One region of the Arthrobacter sp. LAR12-1-1.1 genome, then DNA from elsewhere that is predicted to be linked to it. Evidence: predicted binding sites of a transcription regulator. Region 1 holds the regulator's gene; the other holds the start of a gene.
What was found. The regulator LexA, encoded in region 1, represses DNA repair genes until DNA is damaged. The targets are predictions, from matches to a motif close to TCGAACANNTGTTCGA.
Positions count from the first base shown of each region.

Region 2: the regulator LexA is predicted to act here: its motif matches at 6,601-6,616, upstream of MRBLAR12_RS08355 (hotdog fold thioesterase).

Region 1 is NZ_JBEGIG010000034.1:460,620-471,050, forward strand. It holds gene dapF (diaminopimelate epimerase) at 1-651, shown strand, start outside; gene MRBLAR12_RS18220 (class I SAM-dependent methyltransferase) at 632-1,246, opposite strand; gene hflX (GTPase HflX) at 1,802-3,409, shown strand; gene MRBLAR12_RS18230 (ATP-dependent DNA helicase) at 3,402-5,555, shown strand; gene lexA (transcriptional repressor LexA) at 5,614-6,363, opposite strand; gene MRBLAR12_RS18240 (LysM peptidoglycan-binding domain-containing protein) at 6,727-7,155, shown strand; gene MRBLAR12_RS18245 (histidinol-phosphate transaminase) at 7,243-8,361, shown strand; gene hisB (imidazoleglycerol-phosphate dehydratase HisB) at 8,432-9,058, shown strand; gene hisH (imidazole glycerol phosphate synthase subunit HisH) at 9,055-9,804, shown strand; gene MRBLAR12_RS18260 (hypothetical protein) at 9,805-9,963, shown strand; gene priA (bifunctional 1-(5-phosphoribosyl)-5-((5-phosphoribosylamino)methylideneamino)imidazole-4-carboxamide isomerase/phosphoribosylanthranilate isomerase PriA) at 10,007-10,431, shown strand, end outside.
Region 2 is NZ_JBEGIG010000012.1:60,009-70,439, forward strand. It holds gene MRBLAR12_RS08325 (PaaI family thioesterase) at 1-130, opposite strand, end outside; gene paaZ (phenylacetic acid degradation bifunctional protein PaaZ) at 292-2,394, shown strand; gene MRBLAR12_RS08335 (VOC family protein) at 2,538-2,945, shown strand; gene MRBLAR12_RS08340 (DUF427 domain-containing protein) at 3,044-3,919, opposite strand; gene MRBLAR12_RS08345 (TetR/AcrR family transcriptional regulator) at 3,989-4,594, opposite strand; gene paaK (phenylacetate--CoA ligase PaaK) at 4,626-5,954, opposite strand; gene MRBLAR12_RS08355 (hotdog fold thioesterase) at 5,971-6,489, opposite strand; gene MRBLAR12_RS08360 (cupin domain-containing protein) at 6,712-7,161, shown strand; gene MRBLAR12_RS08365 (acyl-CoA dehydrogenase family protein) at 7,277-8,473, opposite strand; gene MRBLAR12_RS08370 (MaoC/PaaZ C-terminal domain-containing protein) at 8,477-8,971, opposite strand; gene MRBLAR12_RS08375 (acyl-CoA carboxylase subunit beta) at 9,104-10,431, shown strand, end outside.

The sequences.
Region 1 (10,431 bases):
TCCGAGATGTGCGGCAACGGAGTCCGCGTCTTCGTGCACTTCCTCATCGCCGAAGGCCTCGTGGACCTTCCCGCCGGCGAGTCCCTCGTCATTGGAACCCGGGGCGGGGCCAAGACAATCGTCCGGACCGCTGCGGGCTACGCCGTGGACATGGGCCCCTGGGAGTTCATTTTCCCGGGCGAGGCGACCGCACGGGCCATGGATTCGCTCGTCAGCGCCGAGGGGCTCGAAGTCGCACGTCCGGCCCTTTCCGTCAGCATGGGCAACCCGCACACAGTGGTGGCCCTGGCCGAAACGGCCGAACTCGAGGCCACACAGCTGTTCACGGCCCCCCGGGTGGACCCGACTCCGCCGCACGGCACCAACGTCGAATTCGTTGTTCCGTCCGAACCGCTGGTCCACGACGGCACCGGCACCATCACCATGCGTGTCCACGAGCGGGGAGTGGGGGAGACCCAGTCATGCGGCACCGGCGCCTGCGCCGCCGCCGTCGCGATTCGCCACTGGGCCGGCCAGGGCGCACCGGACGCGTGGAACGTCCACGTTCCCGGCGGCGTCGTCGGCGTGAAATTCTTCCTGGGCCCGGAGGGGCACGAACACGTCGAACTCAGCGGCCCGGCCGTGATCGTCGCTAGCGGGACGCTTTCCTGACCCGAAGGATCCGGAATGACTTCGACGTGCTCTCCCGGGTCACGTTGAAGCTGGAGTCGAGCTCAGCCGCCAGCCAGCGCTGCAGCGAGTCCGAACCGAGGTTCTTCTGGACCACGAGCCAGGCCGATCCACCGGGTGCCAGCCTGGGAATCCACAGGCGCAGGAGGGCATGAAGCTCATCCTTGCCGATCCGGATCGGCGGGTTGGACCAGATCGTGTCAAAGCGCACTTCGGGGTCCACGGCTTCCGGCGTGCTGGCGGTGACGTTGCTCAGCCCCAACAGCCCGGCGTTTTCGTTGGTGAGGGTCACGCAGCGTTCGTTCACGTCCACTGCGTAGACGTGTGCGTGCGGCGCCCGCAGGGCCATGGTCAGGGCGATCGGCCCCCAGCCGCAGCCGATATCCAGCAGGTTGCCCTGCGGCGCCGGAGCCGGGACGTCGGCGAGCAGCACGGCCGTTCCCTTGTCGATCCCGTCCGGGCTGAAGATCCCTGAGGACGTCTGCAGCCGGCGCGTCTCACCGGCAAGATCCACGGTGAGCGGTTTGCGGGTGAAGGGCCCGGCCGGCTGGGCGCTGAAATAGTGTGCAGACTCCATAATGGGCCAGATTAGTTGGCGGCCCGGCCCAATGGGAAACCGGGAGGGAGCGTTGGCGTCTGCTAGGCTAAAAAACATGATCTTGATCTCCAAGTAGCCGGCACGGGTCTTGTCCCGTCTTGTAGCGACTCTGTAGCGACGCAGGTAAACGCCTTCCGCTGAGTGCGCCATCGCAAGGGTGAGTCTTCTCACCCGCGGGCGCCCGCACCACTTGGAATCCAGCCGCTTTCCTGAGCACCTTGTTTTCCAGCACCGTGTTTTGCTGGCACCGTGCTGCTTGGCCCGCTCCCGGGCCCGGCTCGGCGGACGGCACCTACCTCACTGTGTTTCCACAGGCAGCGTTTCCCCCAGCCAGTGGTCCCCACAGCCAGGCGCATTTGCCGCCTCTACCTTCACCCAGCCACCGCTCCGGACGGAGCCAGCCCTGCCCCGGCACCGTTGCCGCGGGCATTCCAGGAGGCCTGCATGACCCCCCGCCGTCAGCCCAGCGCGAATACCGCCCCACAGAGTAACAATCGGCACTATTCTGAAAGTGCCGAACCCTTGAAGGAGACCATGACCAGCCACCCCAACACCGGACCCGATTCAGCAGCCCAGGACATGAGTCCTGAGGAGATCCAGGCTGTAATCGACCGGATCCTTTCCAAGGACACCCCCGCCCCGGGCGCAGGCCGTGGCGGCGGCTCCGGAGCCGGCACCAACGGAGGCGCCGGTGCGGCCGGCGGCCCGACGTCGGTGCTCGGCAAGGCACAGGCCATCTCCCGCCTGGACGAGGTGTACACCAACTTCGACGGCGACCAGCAGGATCTTGAGGAACGCCACGCGCTGCGCCGCAAGGCTGGCCTGTCCACCGAACTCGAAGACGTCACCGAGGTCGAATACCGGCAGCTGCGCCTTGAACGCGTCGTCCTGGCCGGCCTCTGGACCGAAGGCACCCTCGCGGATGCCGAGAACTCCCTGCGCGAACTTGCGGCCCTCGCTGAGACAGCAGGCTCCGAGGTCCTCGACGGGCTCGTCCAGCGGCGGGCCAAGCCGGATCCCGGAACCTTCCTCGGCTCCGGCAAGGCGCAGGAACTGAAAGCCATCGTGATGTCCACCGGCGCCGACACCGTAGTGGTCGACGCCGAACTGGCCCCGTCCCAGCGGCGCGGACTGGAGGACATCGTCAAGGTCAAGGTCATTGACCGCACGGCCCTGATCCTGGACATCTTCGCGCAGCACGCGAAGAGCCGTGAAGGCAAGGCGCAGGTGGAACTGGCCCAGCTGGAATACCTGCTGCCGCGCCTGCGTGGCTGGGGCGAGTCGATGTCCCGCCAGGCCGGTGGCCAGGTGGGCGGCGCCGGCGCCGGCATGGGCTCGCGTGGTCCCGGTGAAACCAAGATCGAACTGGACCGCCGCCGCATCCGCACCCGGATGGCCAAGCTGCGCCGCGAAATCGCCGCCATGAAGCCTGCCCGGGAAACGAAGCGGGCCAACCGCCGTCGTAATGCGGTGCCCTCGGTGGCGATCGCCGGATACACCAACGCCGGGAAGTCCTCGCTGCTGAACCGGCTCACCGACGCCGGGGTCCTGGTGGAAAACGCCCTGTTCGCCACCCTGGATCCGACCGTCCGCAAGGCCGAAACCGCTGACGGGCTGGGGTACACCCTGGCGGACACCGTGGGATTTGTCCGGTCCCTGCCCACCCAGCTCGTGGAAGCATTCCGCTCCACGCTGGAAGAGGTGGCCGACTCGGACCTGATCCTGCACGTCGTGGACGTCTCGCACCCGGACCCCGAAGGCCAGATCGCCGCTGTCCGTACGGTCTTCAGCGAAGTCGACGCGCGCAAGGTTCCGGAAATCATTGTCCTGAACAAGGCCGACGCCGCAGACCCGTTCGTGGTGGAGCGGCTCAAGCAGCGGGAGCCGCGGCACGTGGTGGTCTCGGCCCGCACCGGTGAAGGCATTCCGGAGCTGCTCAAGGCCATCAGCGACGGCATTCCTCGGCCGAGCGTGAAGCTGGAACTGCTGATCCCGTACAACCGCGGGGACCTGCTCAGCAAGCTCCACGAGACCGACGCCGAGATCCTCAGCCTTGACCATGAGGAAACCGGAACCCGTGCCGTGGTGATGGTGCGTGAAGGACTCGCCGCTGAACTGGATCCCTTCATCAGCAATGACTGAGGCAGCGGTGACCAGGGCTGAGGCCGAACCTTCGGACGTTGATCCTGCGGACGTTGAATTGGCCGACGCTGAACCCGCGGACGCGGGAACTGCAGACGCCGATTCGGTTGCCGGTGCGGCCGGCGAGGAGTTCGTGGTGAAACTTCTCGACCGTGCCGTGTCCGGCATGGGCGGCCAGAGCCGCGATGGCCAGCACGAAATGGCCCGGCAGGTGGCGCGCGCGATAGACAGCGGCGACCACCTGCTGGTCCAGGCCGGCACCGGCACCGGCAAATCGCTGGCTTACCTGATTCCGCTGATCGCCCATTCGCTGACCAGCAACAAGCCCACCCTGGTGTCCACCGCAACCTTGGCGCTGCAGACGCAGATCGTGGGCCGGGACCTGCCCAGGCTGCTCAAGACCATCACCCCTGCCTTGGAACGGCCCGTCAAGGTCGCCCTGGTGAAAGGCCGGTCCAACTACGTGTGCAGGCACAAACTCGAGGGCGGTTTCCCGTCCGAAGAACCTTCCGAGGGACAGCTGTTTTCCCTTGGCGAGGACACGAGCGTGCCGCATTTCGCTGCCGCGCTTGGCGGGCCGTCCTCCCAGCTGGGCAAGGAAGTCGTCCGCCTCCGCGAATGGGCCGAGGAGACCGCGACGGGGGACCGCGACGAGCTCATGCCCGGCGTCACGGACCGGGCCTGGCGCCAGGTCTCGGTTACCTCCATGGAGTGCCTCGGCGCGCAGAAGTGCCCGCTCGCGGCCGAATGTTTCAGCGAGCTGGCACGGCAGAACGCCGCCGACGCCGACGTCGTGGTCACCAACCACGCCATGCTCGCCGTCAGCGCCTTCGAGGGTCTGGCGGTGCTGCCCGAGTACGACGTCGTGGTGGTGGACGAGGCGCACGAACTTCAGGACCGCGTCACGGGCGCGGTCTCAGGTCAGCTCTCCGTGGCGATGGTGCACGCCGCCGCGTCCGGGGCCCGGAAACATACGGGCATCACCGTGGACGCGCTGAACAATGCCGCGGCCCACCTGGAGCTGGCCATCGACGGGGTCCCCAGCGGGCTGATGCCCAACGGCCTGAACAGCGGGCAGTTGGACTGCATCGACCAGCTGCGCGACGCGTGCCGCGCCGCCCTGTCCGATTCCAAGGGCGACAGCTCCACGACGGCCGACGGCGGACGCCAGCTGGCGCGCTCACGCCTGATGGTCATCCTGGAACTCTGTGAGCGCCTCCTGGCCGCGCGCGAAAACCGCGAAGTAGTGTGGTTCTCCCGCAACAGCAGCTTCGACCCGGTGCAGGGCTACTCCCAGCCGGACGAGAGCGCGCCGGCCCTGATCAATGTTGCCCCGTTGAGCGTCGCGGGGCGTTTGCGCGAGGGTTTGTTCGCGGACCACACCGTCATCCTGACCTCGGCCACACTGGCCATTGGCGCTGCCTTCGAGCCTGCAGCCGGAGGCCTCGGCCTCGTTGGCAATGGCGCCCCGAGCTGGACCGGAGTCGACGTCGGGTCCCCGTTCGACTATCCGAAGCAGGGTATCCTCTATGTCGCCCGGCACCTGCCCAAACCCGGCCGCGGGACTTCCCCCGAGGCCTTGGATGAGCTGGAGAAGCTGATCCGCGCTTCCCGTGGCGGTGCCTTGTGCCTGTTTTCCTCGCGGCGCGCGGCGGAGGAAGCCGCCGAGGCCATGCGGCCCCGGCTGGGCCTCAGCATCCTGTGCCAGGGGGAGTCGACCATGACGGCGCTCGTGCGGCAATTTGCCGACGAGCCGGACACCTGTTTGTTCGGCACAATGTCCCTCTGGCAGGGCGTCGACGTTCCTGGGGTGTCCTGCCGGCTGGTGGTTATAGACCGGATTCCCTTCCCGCGGCCGGACGACCCGCTGATGACGGCACGCTCGCGGGCCGTCGCCCAGGCGGGCGGCAATGGCTTCATGTCCGTCTCGGCCACGCACGCCGCCATTCGGCTCGCGCAGGGCGCCGGACGGCTGATCCGTTCGACGTCGGACAAGGGCGTGGTGGCAGTGCTCGATTCGCGGCTGTCCACGGAGCGCTACGGCGGATTCCTCCGCGCCGCGCTTCCGCCGTTCTGGCCCACCACCGATTCATCGATAGCCATGGCTGCCCTGGAGCGCCTGGCGAAGGACTCCGCGAACGGCTGAGTCCCACGTTGAAGCGGGAGCTGGCCGGGACTGAAGCCGGCGGCCTCGCCGGGGATGGTTAGAGGGAGCGGAGTACCGAGACGACCTTGCCCATGATGACGGCGTGGTCGCCGAGGATGGGTTCGTACTGGGTGTTTTGCGGCAGCAGCCAGGTGTGGCCGTCCCGCTGGCGGAATGTCTTGACCGTGGCTTCGTCGTCCAGCAGGGCGGCAACGATGTCGCCGTTCACGGCGTCACCCTGGCGGCGGACAACCACCCAGTCACCGTCGCAGATCGCGGCATCAATCATCGAGTCGCCAGCCACCTTGAGCATGAAGAGTTCGCCATGGCCCACGAGCTGGCGGGGCAGCGGCATGACGTCCTCCACTACCTGGTCCGCGAGGATGGGTCCGCCGGCGGCGATGCGTCCGACGAACGGCACCATTGCCGTGTCGGTGGCGCTGGCGAGCTCAGACACCGAGAGGCCGCCGACGGCCCGCAGGCCGCTGGACTTCCCGACACCCGAAATCGGTGTGGTCCCCTCGTCCAGGGTCAGCGGCATGAGCACTTCCATGGCCCGCGGGCGCTTCGGATCGCGCCGCAGGTAGCCGAGCTTTTCAAGCTGGGAGAGCTGATGGGTCACGCTCGACAGGCTGGCGAGGCCGACGGTGTCGCCGATCTCGCGCATGGAGGGCGGGTAGCCCTTGTCCGTGACGGACCGCTGGATGGTCTCCAGGATTTTCTTTTGCCGGACGGTGAGGCTCTTGGGGGCCCGGGCGGGCTGCGGGCTCCGTGAGGTGGCCCTGCCGCCGGTGGCTTGTGCTGCCATGTTCGCCAACGCCTTTCCGTTCCGCCCGGCTGCCGTGGCTGCTGTCACCGGGACCTTCCGGCCTGAAATGTCAGACCCTGCTGATCAACTACTAACGAATTCACACAGGGAGTTCGTTAGTGGTTGTCCTGTCCCTCAAAAATAGGCCAGCCGCAGGGCTTTTTCAAACATTTGTTCTAGCGAGTCTCGACATCGTTCGTTAGTAAGTGCTAAAACAGAACGAGCAAGGTTCGAATATGTGTTCGATTTCGAGGTTTCCACTTCGGATCCGCTGTTCGGTTCTATGTTCGAAGGTTCGGCCGGTTGGCGGCGAGTACGTGGAGTACGCCGGGCGGCACCGTATGGTCCAGGAGGGCTCAGTTCATGTCAGCTTCAAGCGCGTTTCAAGACACTTTTGTTCAGGGCGTCTTTGTTCAGGGCGTCACGAATCACAACCGCAGCGGGGCGGGGGCCGCGGTTTCCGGCCGCCGGCCGAAGCAGCCGCCGCTGCGGCTTACCCAGCGCGGACGCTTCGTCTTCTTCGGTGTCCCGCTGATCCTTCTGGCGGCGTTCATCCTGTCGCTCAGCGGATTCCTCAACGCTCCCGCGAAAGCAGCGGATTCCGCTGACCAGCTCTCGCTGACGCCGACTGTCACCGTGACGGTGCAGCCGGGGGAGTCCCTCTGGGCCATTGCAGGGTCGTTGGCTCCGGAGCGCGATCCCCGCGACGTCGTGGCCGATATCGTGCAGCTGAACAACCTGGACGCCGCCCGTGTGATGCCGGGCCAGCAGCTGTTCGTCCCGTCCAAGTAGTACCCGCCAAGCCAAGCGACATCCCCCAAGTGCAGTCGCGGACGTCACAGTTTCAGTGCCCGTCCCGCTACCACTTAAACTGGTCACGTGACTGACCAGCTTGAGCGCCTCAACCGACTGCCCCTCCGAACCAATCTGCGTGGCCTGCGTCCGTATGGTGCGCCGCAGCTGGACGTCCCCATCCTGCTCAACGTCAACGAGAACACCCATGGTGTCCCGGCCGATGTCCGCGCGGCGATCACCGAGGCCGTCAGCTCCGCCGCTGCCGGGCTGAACCGCTATCCGGACCGCGAGTTCACCGAATTGCGCGAGGCCCTCGCCGAATACCTTGGCCACGGCCTGGACGCGGAGAATATCTGGGCCGCGAACGGATCCAACGAAGTCCTTCAGCAAATTCTCCAGGCATTCGGCGGCCCCGGCCGGACGGCCCTCGGGTTCCCTCCGACGTATTCGATGTACCCGCTGCTGGCTTCCGGCACGGATACGGAGTACATCGTCGGTGCCCGCGCCGCGGACTATGGGCTCAGCGCGGAATCGGCGGCCCGGCAGGTGCGCGAGCTTCAGCCCAACATTGTTTTCCTGTGCTCCCCGAACAACCCGACCGGTACGGGGCTGGGGCTTGATGTCGTCGAGGCCGTTTATGACGCCGGCGAAGCCAGTCAAACCATCGTGATCGTTGACGAGGCCTACCACGAGTTCGCCCACGACGGCACGCCCAGCGCGCTCACCCTGCTGCCTGGCCGGGAGCGGCTCATCGTCTCGCGCACCATGAGCAAGGCCTTCGCCCTCGCCGGCGCAAGGCTTGGCTACATGGCCGCCGCACCGGAAGTCGCGGACGCCCTGCGCCTGGTCCGTCTCCCGTACCATCTCTCCGCCATCACCCAGGCCGCGGCCCTGGCCGCCCTGCGCCACCGGGGAGCGCTCATGGCCGACGTCGAGGACATCAAGCGCCAGCGCGACCGGATCGTGTCGGAACTGACGCGGCTGGGCCTGAGCCCGGCCGCCTCCGATTCCAACTACGTGTTCTTCGGCGGCCTGGAAAACCCCCACGCGGTCTGGCAGGACATGCTGGACGCCGGTGTCCTGATCCGCGACGTCGGCATCCCGGGGCACCTTCGCGTGACCGCCGGCACTGAGACAGAAACCACAGCCTTCCTTGAGGCGCTTGAACGCATCCTGAACGGCTCCGCAAAGCCGCAGGCCTAGACTTGGTGGGGAGCCCGAGCGCCCCGCCAGACTGCCCAACACCCTGCCTTCTTCCAAAGGACACATCTACATGAGCAACACGGGATCCACCGCCGCCGAGGGCCGGACCGCACGCATGGAACGGACCACCAGTGAGTCCTCGGTCCTGGTCGAGATCAACCTGGACGGCACCGGCGTTTCAGACATCAGCACGTCGGTCCCGTTCTACGACCACATGCTGACCGCCCTCAGCAAGCACTCCTTGATTGACATGACCGTCAAGGCCACCGGCGACACCCACATCGATGTCCACCACACTGTCGAGGACGTGGCCATCACCTTCGGCGAGGTTCTGCGGACCGCCCTGGGGAACAAGGCCGGGATTCGCCGGTTCGGCGAGGCGACCGTGCCCCTGGACGAGGCCCTCGCACAGGCCGTCGTAGACGTCTCCGGCCGTCCGTACCTGGTCCACGCCGGTGAGCCGGCAGGCCAGGAATACCACCTGATCGGCGGCCACTTTACGGGCTCCCTGACCCGCCACGTCTTCGAGGCGATCACGCTGCACGCCGGGATCTGCCTGCACATGAACGTCACTGCCGGGCGCGACCCCCACCACATCGTCGAGGCCCAGTTCAAAGCCTTTGCCCGGGCGCTGCGCGCAGCCGTCGAACCGGATCCCCGCGTCGAGGGCATTCCGTCCACAAAGGGTGCTTTGTGACCGGCCCGCTGCTTCGCGACGGGGCCATCATCGACCCCGCCGCCGCGACCAAGCCGGTGTCCCCGGAGGGCAAGCCCACCGTCACGGTGCTGGACTACGGCTCCGGGAACGTCCGGTCCGCCGTCCGCGCGCTTGAGCGGGCCGGCGCCGAGGTCATCCTCAGCTCCAAGCCCGAAGACGTCCTCAACGCCGACGGCCTCGTTGTCCCCGGTGTCGGCGCCTTCGAAACCGTCATGCGCGAACTCAAAGCCGTTGACGCCATCCGCATGATCGGCCGCCGTGTCGCCGGAGGCCGCCCCGTGCTGGCCATCTGTGTCGGACTGCAGGTGCTGTTCGAGGCCGGCGTCGAGCACGGCACGGAAGCCGAGGGCATGGGGGAGTGGCCTGGCAAGGTGGAGCTGTTGCCGGCCGACGTCGTGCCCCACATGGGCTGGAACACCGTCTCCGTCCCGGAGGGGTCCAAGCTGTTCGCCGGGGTCGAGGGCGAGCGCTTCTACTTCGTGCACTCCTACGGTGTCCAGCACTGGGACTTCGACGTCATCCAGCCGAGGATGGCGGCGCCCCTGGTGACCTGGTCCGACCACGGTGCCCCGTTCATCGCGGCTGTGGAAAACGGCCCGCTGTGCGCCACCCAGTTCCACCCGGAGAAGTCCGGCGACGCCGGCGCCCGCTTGCTGCGCAACTGGGTCCAGGGCCTGCGCCCCACGTCCCCGGAACAAACCGCAGCCCCGGAACGGACCGCCTAGATGTGGTCCCTGGTGCTCATGGGCGTCGCCGGCCTGCTGGTTGGCGGCGCGATCTCCTTCCGGCAGCAGAAAAGTCCGCTCTGGGTGCAGATCGTTTTCTACATCCTGGCCGGAATGTCGCTGCTGGCTGCCTACCTCCTGACCCTGCCGGCGGCCTGACGGCCCCGCTCCCAACTACCATCCCCAAGCTGAGGACTCCACGATGACCACCGAAACCCCGCTGCCCGTACTTGAGCTACTGCCCGCCGTCGACGTCGTCAACGGCCAGGCCGTCCGGCTCGTGCAGGGCGAAGCCGGCAGCGAGACGAGCTACGGTACCCCGCTGGAGGCCGCCCTCAACTGGCAGCAGCAGGGGGCTGAGTGGGTGCATCTGGTTGACCTGGATGCCGCGTTCGGGCGCGGCTCCAACGCCGAGCTCCTGCGCGAGGTCGTCGGCCGGCTCGATATCAAGGTGGAGCTCTCCGGCGGCCTGCGCGACGACGAATCCCTCGAGAAAGCCCTCGACCTCGGCGTTGCCCGCGTGAACCTGGGCACCGCGGCACTGGAGAACCCGGAGTGGACGGCCCGGGTGATCGAACGCTTCGGCGACAAGATCGCCGTCGGCCTGGATGTCCGCGGCACCACCCT
Region 2 (10,431 bases), on a different contig from region 1:
GGTTGCCCTCCACCGGCATGGTCGCCACCACGCGGTCCACGGACTCCTCGACGATCTTCACGCCCATCTTCTCGTCGAGTTCCCCGAGGGTGATCTTCCACATCTCGGTGCTGCCGGTCTCGGGCGTCATAGCGTCTCCTTTGTTGCCGGCCGGCCGCGGCCCGGTCGGTGCCACCGCTGCTAGTGTGCGGCAGGCCTCATTCATGTACTCTAGATCATATTACCGAACGGACGGTCAGTAATGTTCCGGCCGTGTTGATCTTGCTCCCCCGTTGGAAGGACCCGTCAACGATGACCACCACAGCCGCACCCACAGTAGACACTGTCGAGATCGTTCCCAGCTTCATCCGGGGTTCCTGGTGGACTCCCGACGCCGCCTCCGCCGCCGGCGCAGCGCCGGTCCTGGACGCCAGCACCGGCGAACTTCTGGCCAAAGTGAGCACCGAGGGGCTCGACCTCGCCGCCGTCGTGGACTACGGCCGCACCACCGGCCAGGCGGAACTGGGCACGCTGACCTTCCACCAGCGCGCGCTCAAGCTCAAGGAGCTGGCGCAGTACCTCAACGGCCGCCGCGAGGAGTTCTACGCGCTCTCGGCGCAGACCGGCGCCACCAAAATCGACTCAATGGTCGACATCGACGGCGGGATCGGCGTCCTGTTCACTTTCGGGTCCAAGGGCCGCCGCGAACTGCCCAACTCCCAGGTGGTGGTCGATGGCCCCATGGAGGTGCTGTCCCGCGACGGCTCGTTCGCCGGTGAACACATCTACACCCGCATTCCCGGCGTCGCCGTGCAGATCAATGCCTTCAACTTCCCCGTGTGGGGCATGCTCGAGAAGCTGGCCCCGGCCTTCCTCGCCGGCGTGCCCACCATCGTCAAGCCGGCCACCCCCACCGGGTACGTGGCCGCCGCCGTGGTCAAGGCGATCGACGAATCCGGCATCCTGCCCACGGGCTCGCTGCAGCTGATTTCCGGCTCCGTCCGCACCCTGCTGGACCACCTGGACTACCGCGACCTCGTGGCCTTCACCGGCTCCGCCTCGACCGCCAACACGCTCAAGTCCCACCCCAACGTGGTCAAGGGCGGGGTCCGCTTCACTTCCGAAACCGATTCCCTCAACGCCGCGATCCTGGGCCCGGACGCCGTCAAGGGCACGCCGGAATTTGATGCCTTCATCAAGTCCCTCGTCACCGAGATGACGGTCAAGGCCGGCCAGAAATGCACCTCGATCCGCCGCGCGATCGTGCCGCAGGAACTCGTCGCCGACGTCACCGCCGCCGTGGGGGAACGCATCCGCGAACGCGTCGTGCTCGGTGACCCCCGGGCCGAGGGCGTCACCATGGGCGCCCTGGCCTCCCTCGAGCAGCTCGCCGACGTGCGCGCCGCCGTCCAGTCCATGCTCGACGCCGGCGGGGAGCTTGCCTACGGCACGCTCGATGCACCGAAGGTCACCAGCGCGGACGGCAGCATCGGCGTCGTCGACGGCGGTGCCTTCATGTCCCCTGTCCTGCTGAGCTGGGCCAACCCTGAGGCCGACGAGGTCCACTCGCTCGAGGCCTTCGGCCCGGTGTCCTCGGTGATCGGCTACACGGACCTGGCCGACGCCGTCCGCCTCGCCGCCCGCGGCGGCGGCTCGCTGGTCGCCTCGGTCTGCACGAACGACCCCGCCGTGGCGCAGCAGCTGGTCACCGGGATCGCGGCCCACCACGGCCGCGTGCTCATGCTCAACCGCGAGGACGCCCGCAGCTCCACCGGCCACGGCTCCCCGGTCCCGCACCTGGTCCACGGCGGGCCCGGCCGCGCCGGCGGCGGCGAAGAGCTCGGCGGCATCCGCTCGGTGATGCACCACATGCAGCGCACCGCGATCCAGGGCTCGCCCAACATGCTCACCGCCGTCACCGGCGTCTGGCACACCGGCGCGGACCGCAACTTCACGCTCGAGACCGAAGGCCAGCACCCGTTCCGGAAATCCCTGGCCACGCTGCACATCGGCGACGCCATCCGCTCCGAGCTGCGTGAGGTCTCGCTGGAGGAGATCACCAAGTTCGCGAACTCCACCGGCGACACGTTCTACGCCCACACCAACCAGGAAGCCGCCGCCGCCAACCCGTTCTTCCCGGGCATCGTGGCGCACGGCTACCTCCTGCTCAGCTGGGCCGCCGGCCTGTTCGTGGAGCCCGCACCGGGCCCGGTCCTTGCCAACTACGGCCTGGAGAACCTGCGGTTCATCACCCCGGTGGCCGCGGGCGACTCCATCCGCGTGACCCTGACGGCCAAGAAGATCACCCCGCGCGAGACCGACGAGTACGGCGAGGTGGCCTGGGATGCCGTCCTGACCAACCAGAACGACGAAATCGTGGCGACCTACGACGTACTGACCCTCGTCGAGAAGTAGCCTCACCCGACGCTCCCTCCCGTTGCGCTATCACTTGTGGCTGCCAAAAGGTCGAAATGGCCGCCACAAGTGATAAGGCAACCGGGGAGGGGGCTCTTTCCACCCCGCTCCGGCGTAAAATCTTGCTCGTAGGAGGTGGCGAAATGACCCTAGTACTGAACAAAGCCACAACAGTCCTGCCAGTCGATGATGCAGCGCGTGCCCGGCATTTCTACGAGGACACTTTGGGGCTCCCGCACCGCGGCGTGGCAGACGACGGAAGCGAAATGTTCGGCTCAGAAGGCGGCCCGATGCTGCAGCTGATGCCTGTCAAGGATGGAAAGCACTCAGAGCACACCACCCTGAGTTTTGAAGTCAGCGAGATCGAACGCACAGTCAAGGATATGGAAGCCAAGGGCGTCATGTTCCAGGACTACGATCTCCCGGATCTCAAGACCGAGAACCACATTTGTACAACGGATTCAGAGAAGTGCGCCTGGTTCATGGACTCCGAGCACAATATTCTCTGCGTGCACGAGAACATCACCACGGCAGCTGATTACCAGCTCTGAGATCCGGTCCAGCCCTGGAAATTCGGGGGGACAAGATCAGTGCGGACAGATGCACGGCGCTCCGGCTCAGCGGGGCGCCTTTCTCGTGCGCACGGCCGTTAGCGTGCCCCCGGACCTCCCCCCGGACCGTCCGATCTGTCCGGGCGGGACCACGGCGACACGGGGCGGGTCTGGAGCACGCCGTCGACGCTCACGTCGACGCGCTCATTGTAGAAACTGATGAGGCCGTGGATCTGGGCGGCGTCGCGGTACCGCCGGTCATAGCTCCACGCGATGTTCCGGCCCTGCGCGGAATCCGGGTAGCTCCAGTAGCGCGCCTGGCCCTTGTAGGGGCAGACGGTCCGCTTGGGGCTTTCCTCCATCAGGTCCAGCCGCACATCCGACGGCGGGATGTAGTAGCGCACCGGCAGCATCGTTTCGTAGAGCAGCTGCGCGCCGTTCGTCGCGGCCAACGTTACGCCGTCGAGACCTACCTCAACGGTGAGCGAGGACGCCCGGATGTCCACACGGTGGAACGGGTCGCGGGGATGGCCGATGATTTCCTCGTCGTCCTCCAGCCAGTCGAAAGCGTTGAAGTCCAGCACCACATATCCGGCCAGGTCGGGGTCCGCTGGCCGGAAGGCAGCGCGGGGCAGCCTCCCGTGGGAGGTCACGACGTCGAGCTCCTCGCCGGCCGCTGTGTGCCGGCCGAACGACGTGCGCGGATCCAGTGCCTGCGGCCCCTCCAGACCCATCCTGAAGCCGTGTTCCGTCACGTCGCCCGCCTGCTGACCCGGCGGCGCGAGTTCAGCCCGGAGGTCAACGTCGGAAACGGCGTAGACAGGGGTGACGCGTTTGGGCTCCCACACCAGGAGCGCGTGAAGAGTGTCGACGACGGCCATCCCGCCCACCATGGCACGGACTCTTTTCTCGGTGGGCTGGTATCGCAAATCGGGGAATGTGCTGAAGAGGACCTCAGATAACTTCGTGGCCATGACTACAGGGTGGGCGTCCGTTATCCTGCCGTCAACGACTGTCCCGGCCACCCGCCCGCCGGCGGGCGGTCAGCGGGGGACGTGGAGGCCGTGGAACGCCATGGTGATGACGTCGTCGGCCAGCTTTTCCGGCGACAGCGAACCGCCGGGTTTGTACCACTCGACAATGGAGTTGATGGTGCCGAACAGCAGGCGGGTCACGGTGCGGGGATCGATGTCCTGGCGCAGGGAGCCCTCGTCCCGGGCCTCGGAAATCAGCGCGGCGACCTTGTGGTCGAAGGTGCGGCGCCGTTCCAGCGCGTCCCGCTCGATCTCCGTGTTCCCGCGCAGGCGCAGCAGCAGCGTCACGAAGGGCAGCCGCTCCACCAGGACCGAGATGGTCTGGCGGACCACGAACTCCAGCCGGGCATCGGCCGAGCCGGAGGTGGCCCCGGGCTGGTCCAGGATCGCCTCAAGCCCGCCCAGGGCGTGATCCAGGGCGAGCTTGAGCAGGTCGCCCTTGGACGGCACGTGATGGTAGATCGCGGACTTGGAGATGCCCAGGTTCTCGGCAAGGATGCCCATCGAGGTGGCGTCGTAGCCGTGGCGGTTGAAGACGTCGACGGCGATCACCAGCACCGACTGCTGGTCATAGCCGGGACGGCCGCGCTTCGTTGTGATTGCTGTGCTGGGCATAGTGGCTAGTTTCTCACGATCGGGTGCTCACTCAGGCCTTGGGCCGCATGTCGTAGATCCGCCGCAGCTTGCCGTTGGACCGCTCCAGCGAGCCGGGCTCGACGACGTCGACCGTGCAGGAGGAGCCCACATGGATCTTGATCTGCTGCTGCAGGGCCTTGGCGGCCGCCGCCGCGCCCTCGGCCGTGACGGCGTCGCGGCGCTCGATCTTAACGGTCATCTGGTCCATCCGATGGCCCTCGGGCCGGGTGAGCTCCAGCTGGAAGTGCGGGCTGAGCTCGGGGATGCGCAGAGCGATCTCCTCGATCTGTGACGGGAACAGGTTCACGCCGCGCAGGATGATCATGTCGTCGCTGCGGCCGGTGATGCGGCCCATGCGGCGGTGCGCCGGGCGCGCGGTGCCCGGCAGCAGCCGGGTGAGGTCCTTGGTGCGGTACCGGATGATCGGCAGCGCTTCCTTGGTGAGAGAGGTGAAGACGAGCTCGCCCGGTTCACCGTCGCCCAGCACCACCGTGGGGTCGAAGGCGTCGATGATCTCGGGGCGGAAGTGGTCCTCCCAGATGTGGCTGCCGTCCTGCGTTTCCACGGCTTCGCCGGCGACGCCCGGGCCCATGACCTCGGAGAGGCCGTAGATGTCGCAGGCCTTGAGGTTCATGGTGGTCTCGAGCTCGTGCCGCATTTCCTCGGTCCACGGCTCGGCGCCCAGGACCGCGTACTTCAGCGACGTGGAGGCCGGGTCGATGCCCTGCTTGATCATCGCGTCGGCAATGGTCAGCAGGTACGTGGGGGTGGCCAGGATGGCGTCGGGCTTGAAGTCCTGGATGAGCGTGATCTGGCGCTCGGTCTGGCCGCCGGAGATCGGGATGACGGTGCAGCCGAGGGCCTCGGCGCCGGCGTGGGCGCCCATGCCGCCGGTGAACAGGCCGTAGCCATAGGCGTTGTGCACCTTCATGCCCGGCCGGACGCCGGAGGCGCGCAGCGAGCGGGCCACAAGCTTGGCCCAGTCGGCGAGGTCCTTCTTGGTGTAGCCCACCACGGTGGCGCGGCCCGTGGTGCCGGAGCTGGCGTGGATCCGCGCGACCTCGTGCTGCGGCACGGCGAACATGCCGAAGGGGTACTCGAGGCGGAGGTCCTCCTTGGTGGTGAAGGGGAACTTGCCGAGGTCGGAGAGTTCACGCAGGTCCGTCGGGTGGACGCCGGCCTCGTCGAACTTGCGCTTGTACAGGGGGACGCGGTCATAGGCGTAGGCCACCGTGTGCTGCAGGCGGCTGAGCTGGAGCGCCTCGAGCTCGTCGCGGGAGATGGTCTCCTCGCGGTCCAGGACAGCGTCAGTTGTGGCGGCGGCAGTTTCTTGGGTCATCAGTGGTTCCCTGTTTCTATTTCTTGGAGATGGTGCGGCTGCGGCCGCGGAACTCGGCGATGAGTTCGCCCGGGAGGATATCGGTGGGGAGCTGGCCCGGAAGGGTTGCTGCGGGGGCCGCGCCGGCCGGTGCCGCCGTCGGGATGCCCGCGCCAGGATCGGCGGCGTAGATCTGGATGTCGTACAGCCCGCTGCGTCCTGTGCTGGCGCGGCGGTTCGCGACGGCGGTCAGCACTTGTCCGCGGAAGGCGGGTTTCAGGAAGTTGATGTCGACGCCGGCAGCAACGGTGATGTTGGAGTCCTCGCCCGGGAGCGGATTGGCCGGGTTGCAGGCCAGCGCGAAAGCCGTGTCGCCGAAGGCGAAGATCATTCCGCCGTGGGCCATGCCGAAGCCGTTGAGCATTTCCTGCCGGAGTCTCATGCGGATCGTGGCATGCCCGTCGTCCAGCGCGAGGACTTCGATGCCCATCCATTCCGAGGCGTAGTCGTCTTTCAGGATGGGGTGGGTGCCCCCGGAAACCGTCAGTTCAGCCATGCGTCGTTGCCTCCAGCTTTATTTACCGAATGTTCATTAGGTAATCCCATTTTGGACCAAGCTGTCAAGAGCCGGTAGGCGTTGGTGCCCTGCTGGGACCAAGAGGCATGGACGAACAAGCGTACGTCTTGACTCGCTGGTGCGAAGGACACATACTGAATTCGGGCCCCGGCTGCAATGACGAAACCGGCGGCAACTCAAGAACCTTGGAAGGGATTTGCCATGACTGAAGTGGCCTTTGACATCAACCGCAACGTGGACCTGTTCCGTGTGAACCGGGCAGACGAACTGGCCGCCGCGCCGGGACAGACGCTGAATGCCCGCCGCATCTCCGGCGTCAGCAAGGAAAGCAGTCCCGTTGAGCGACTCTGGTTCGGCAAGGTCTTCACCGGTCCCGGGGAGATCTCGGATGCCCACCACCACGGGGAGGCCAACACGGGAGGCTATGTGCTGAAGGGCCGTGGCTTTATCCGCTACGGCGAGGGCTACGGCCAGATCGTCTACCTGGAAGAGGGTGACTTCGTCTTCGTGCCGCCGTTTATGCCGCACATCGAAGGCAACGCCAGCAAGACCGAGGAACTGGTCTGGATGACCACCCGCACGCCGGACAACATCGTCGTTAACCTGCGCGACCAGGACGTCGTGGACCTTGAAATCGACTACCGGTCCTGATTTCCCCCAACAATAGGGCGGCTACCGAAAGGTAGTCGCCCTTTTGCTGTCGTTGGTCCAAATATAGGGGCGGCTACCGAACAGGTAGCCGCCCCTTGTCGTTGCTAGGTGCCGGTCAGAAGGACCGGGGAAGTCCCAAGTGCTTCTCGCCGATGTAGTTGCGCGTCATCTCGTCAGTAAGCGGCGCGAACGTGTACAGCCGGGCATCGCGGAAGTAACGCTGCATGGGCAGGCCGCGGAAGAAGCCCCAGCCGGCCATGACCCGCATGCCAACGTCGGTGGTGGTGGTTGCTGCGTCGGACGCTGCTAGCTTCGCCATGGCGGACCAGGTCTCATTGGTTCCCTCGCCGCCGTCGGACGCTTCTGCCGCCTGGCGCAGGAGGAGCCTGGCGGATTCAATTTTCACGCTGGCATCCACCAGATTGTGCTGGAGCCCCTGGAAGGAGCCCACGGGGCGGCCAAAAGCGTGCCGCTGACGTGCCCATCCGACGGCGGTTTCCATGGCTCCGCGGGCGATCCCCAAAGCCACCGCGGCCCCATTGAGCCGCTCGCCGTTGAGCGTATCCAGAACCTGGCGGAATCCCCTGTCCAGTTCACCCAAGACGTTTGCTGCCGGGACCCGCACGTCGTCGAGGTAGACGTCGCACTGCGCGAGGCCGCGGATGCCCATGGTGTCGATGACTTCGGTCCTGATCCCGGGTGTGGAGCGGGGGAGTAGGAACATGGTGATGCCGTCAATGGCGGAGCGGGTGGTTTCGCTGGTCCGGGCCAGGAGGATCAGGTAGTCCGCGTCCATCGCACCGCCGATCCATTTCTTCTGTCCGGAGATGGAGTAGCTACCGTCCTCCAGGCGGGTGGCGTTGGTCTTCATGGCCCGGGCAACGTCAGTTCCGCCGTCGGGCTCGCTCAGTCCGAAGGACATCTTGGCTTTGCCGGCATGCAGCGGAGCCAGGAACTCTTCCTGCTGCCGGCGGTTGCCGTAGGTGTGAAGGAGCTGGACGCCCATGTACTGGACCACCATGCTCACGGCCACCGACGTGGGGCCGGCGCCGAGTTCCTCAAGAACCACCGCCTGCGCCTGGTGTTTGGGTCCGCGGCCGTGGAGCTCGCCGTCGAGCTTGATCAGACCGGCGGCGCCAATCTCGCGGTATAGCTCGACGTCGTATTCTTCGGCTTCGTCGAACTTGTTGAGCCGCTCCGGCGTGACGTGCTCGGCGAGCATGGCGCGCACACGTGTCCGCAGCGCTGCGAATTCGTCGGGCTCGGAGATTTCGGCCGGCGGTGCCGGGCGGAAATTGTCCTGGATTGTCATGGCCTACTTCCTTTTCATGATGAAGCTGCTGCTGAACGTCATGACGGTGGAACCGTCCTGTTTCAGTACGGAGTAATCGATTTTCCAGATGCCCTGGTCCGGTTTTTTGGTCTCGCGCGCCATGGCTACCGTGGCCTCAACATGGATAGTGTCCCCGATGAACACCGGGGCGAGGGCACGGACCTCATCCAGGCCCAGCCATGCGACCACGTTGCTGAAATACCCCGTTTGGGTCATCAGGCCCAGGCCGAGGGACATGGTCAGCGGCCCGTGGGCGATGCGCTGTCCGAACGGCGTCGTTGCCGCATAGGTTTCATCCAGGTGCAGGGAGACGAGGTCGCCGGTGAGGCCCGCCCACTGGACCAGATGTGCATCCGTGATGGTCATACCTGCCGTGCGGACCACGTCGCCTGCCACCAGATCTTCCCAGTAGTGGTCAGGGCGGCCTTTGGGTTGCGGCAGGGTGGTGCCGGCCAGTTGGGGATCGATGCTGTGCATGTCTCTCTCCTGTTCGGGTGAATGAGGTCGGAGCCTAGGGGAATCGTAAGTCCACCTGGAATAAGACTAGACTAGCGAACGCTTGTTCGTATACTAATGAAGGACAGCAACTCGAATTCCTGGAGGCCCAACATGAGTGAAGCTACGATCGTCGCCCCCGCGCCGGTGTCGGACATCGAAGTCCCGGCAGCAACCGTGCACGAACAACTGACCGAGAAGCTCGCTTCGGCCCGCCTCGGTGGCTCAGAGAAGAACCGCAAGAAGATCACCGAATCAGGAAAGCTCCTCGTTCGGGAACGCTTGGCAATCCTGTTCGACGACGAAAACTACATCGAGGACGGGCTCCTCGCCCGCTATGAGGAAGGCCTGCCCGGTGACGCCGTCGTCATCGCGTTCGGCCGCGTTGACGGGCGCGAAGTGTGCGTCATCGCCAACGATTACTCCGTCAAGGCCGGCACCTGGGGCAACCGCACGTTCGAAAAGATCACCCAGGCGCAGAAGAACGCGGATGCCGCCGGCATCCCCATCGTTTACCTCTTCGACTCCGCCGGTGCCCGCATCGACGAACAGTTCGAGAGCTTCGCCGGCCGCCACGCCTGGGGCAACATCTTCTACAACCAGGTCCAGATTTCCGGTCGTGTTCCCCAGGTTTGTGCCCTTTTCGGCCCGTCGCCTGCGGGTTCGGCCTACGTTCCGGCGCTCTGCGACATGACCATCATGGTCCGCGGGCACGCAACCGCCTACCTGGGATCACCCCGCCTGGCGGAAATGGTCACCGGCGAGAAGGTGACGCTGGAGGAAATGGGCGGCGCCGAGATGCACTGCACGGTCTCCGGCCTGGGCGACGTCCTGGTGGAAAGCGACGAGGAAGCCCTCAACGCAATCCGCGTCTGGCTGTCCTTCCTGCCCGCAAACTGGGAAACCCCCGCGCCGCTGGCCCCCGCAATCGAGCCGCGCCCCGGACGCACCCTGCAGGAAATCGTTCCGCTGCGCGAGGCCGAGGTCTTCGACATGGAGGAATTCGTGGAATCCCTCGTGGACGAAGGATCCTGGTTCCCGTACAAGGAGTTGTTCGCTCCCGAGATGCTGACCGGCTTCGCCCGCATCAACGGCCGGCCGGTGGGGCTGGTGGGCAACCAGCCCAGGCACATGGGCGGCTCTATCTTCCCCGACTCCTCGGACAAGGCTGCCCGCTTCATCTGGATCTGCAATGCCTACAACATCCCCATCGTCTTCCTGGTGGACATCGCGGGCTACATGATCGGATCTGCCGTGGAGCGCCAGGGCATCATCCGGCATGGAGCCAAAATGATCTTCGCCGTCTCTGAGTGCCGGGTTCCGAGGATCACGGTCCTGGTCCGCAAGGCCTACGGCGGCGGCTACCTTGCTATGTCCGGTGCCCCCATGAACCCGGACGCTGTCATCGCGCTGCCCACGGCCCGTCCCGCACTGATGGGTCC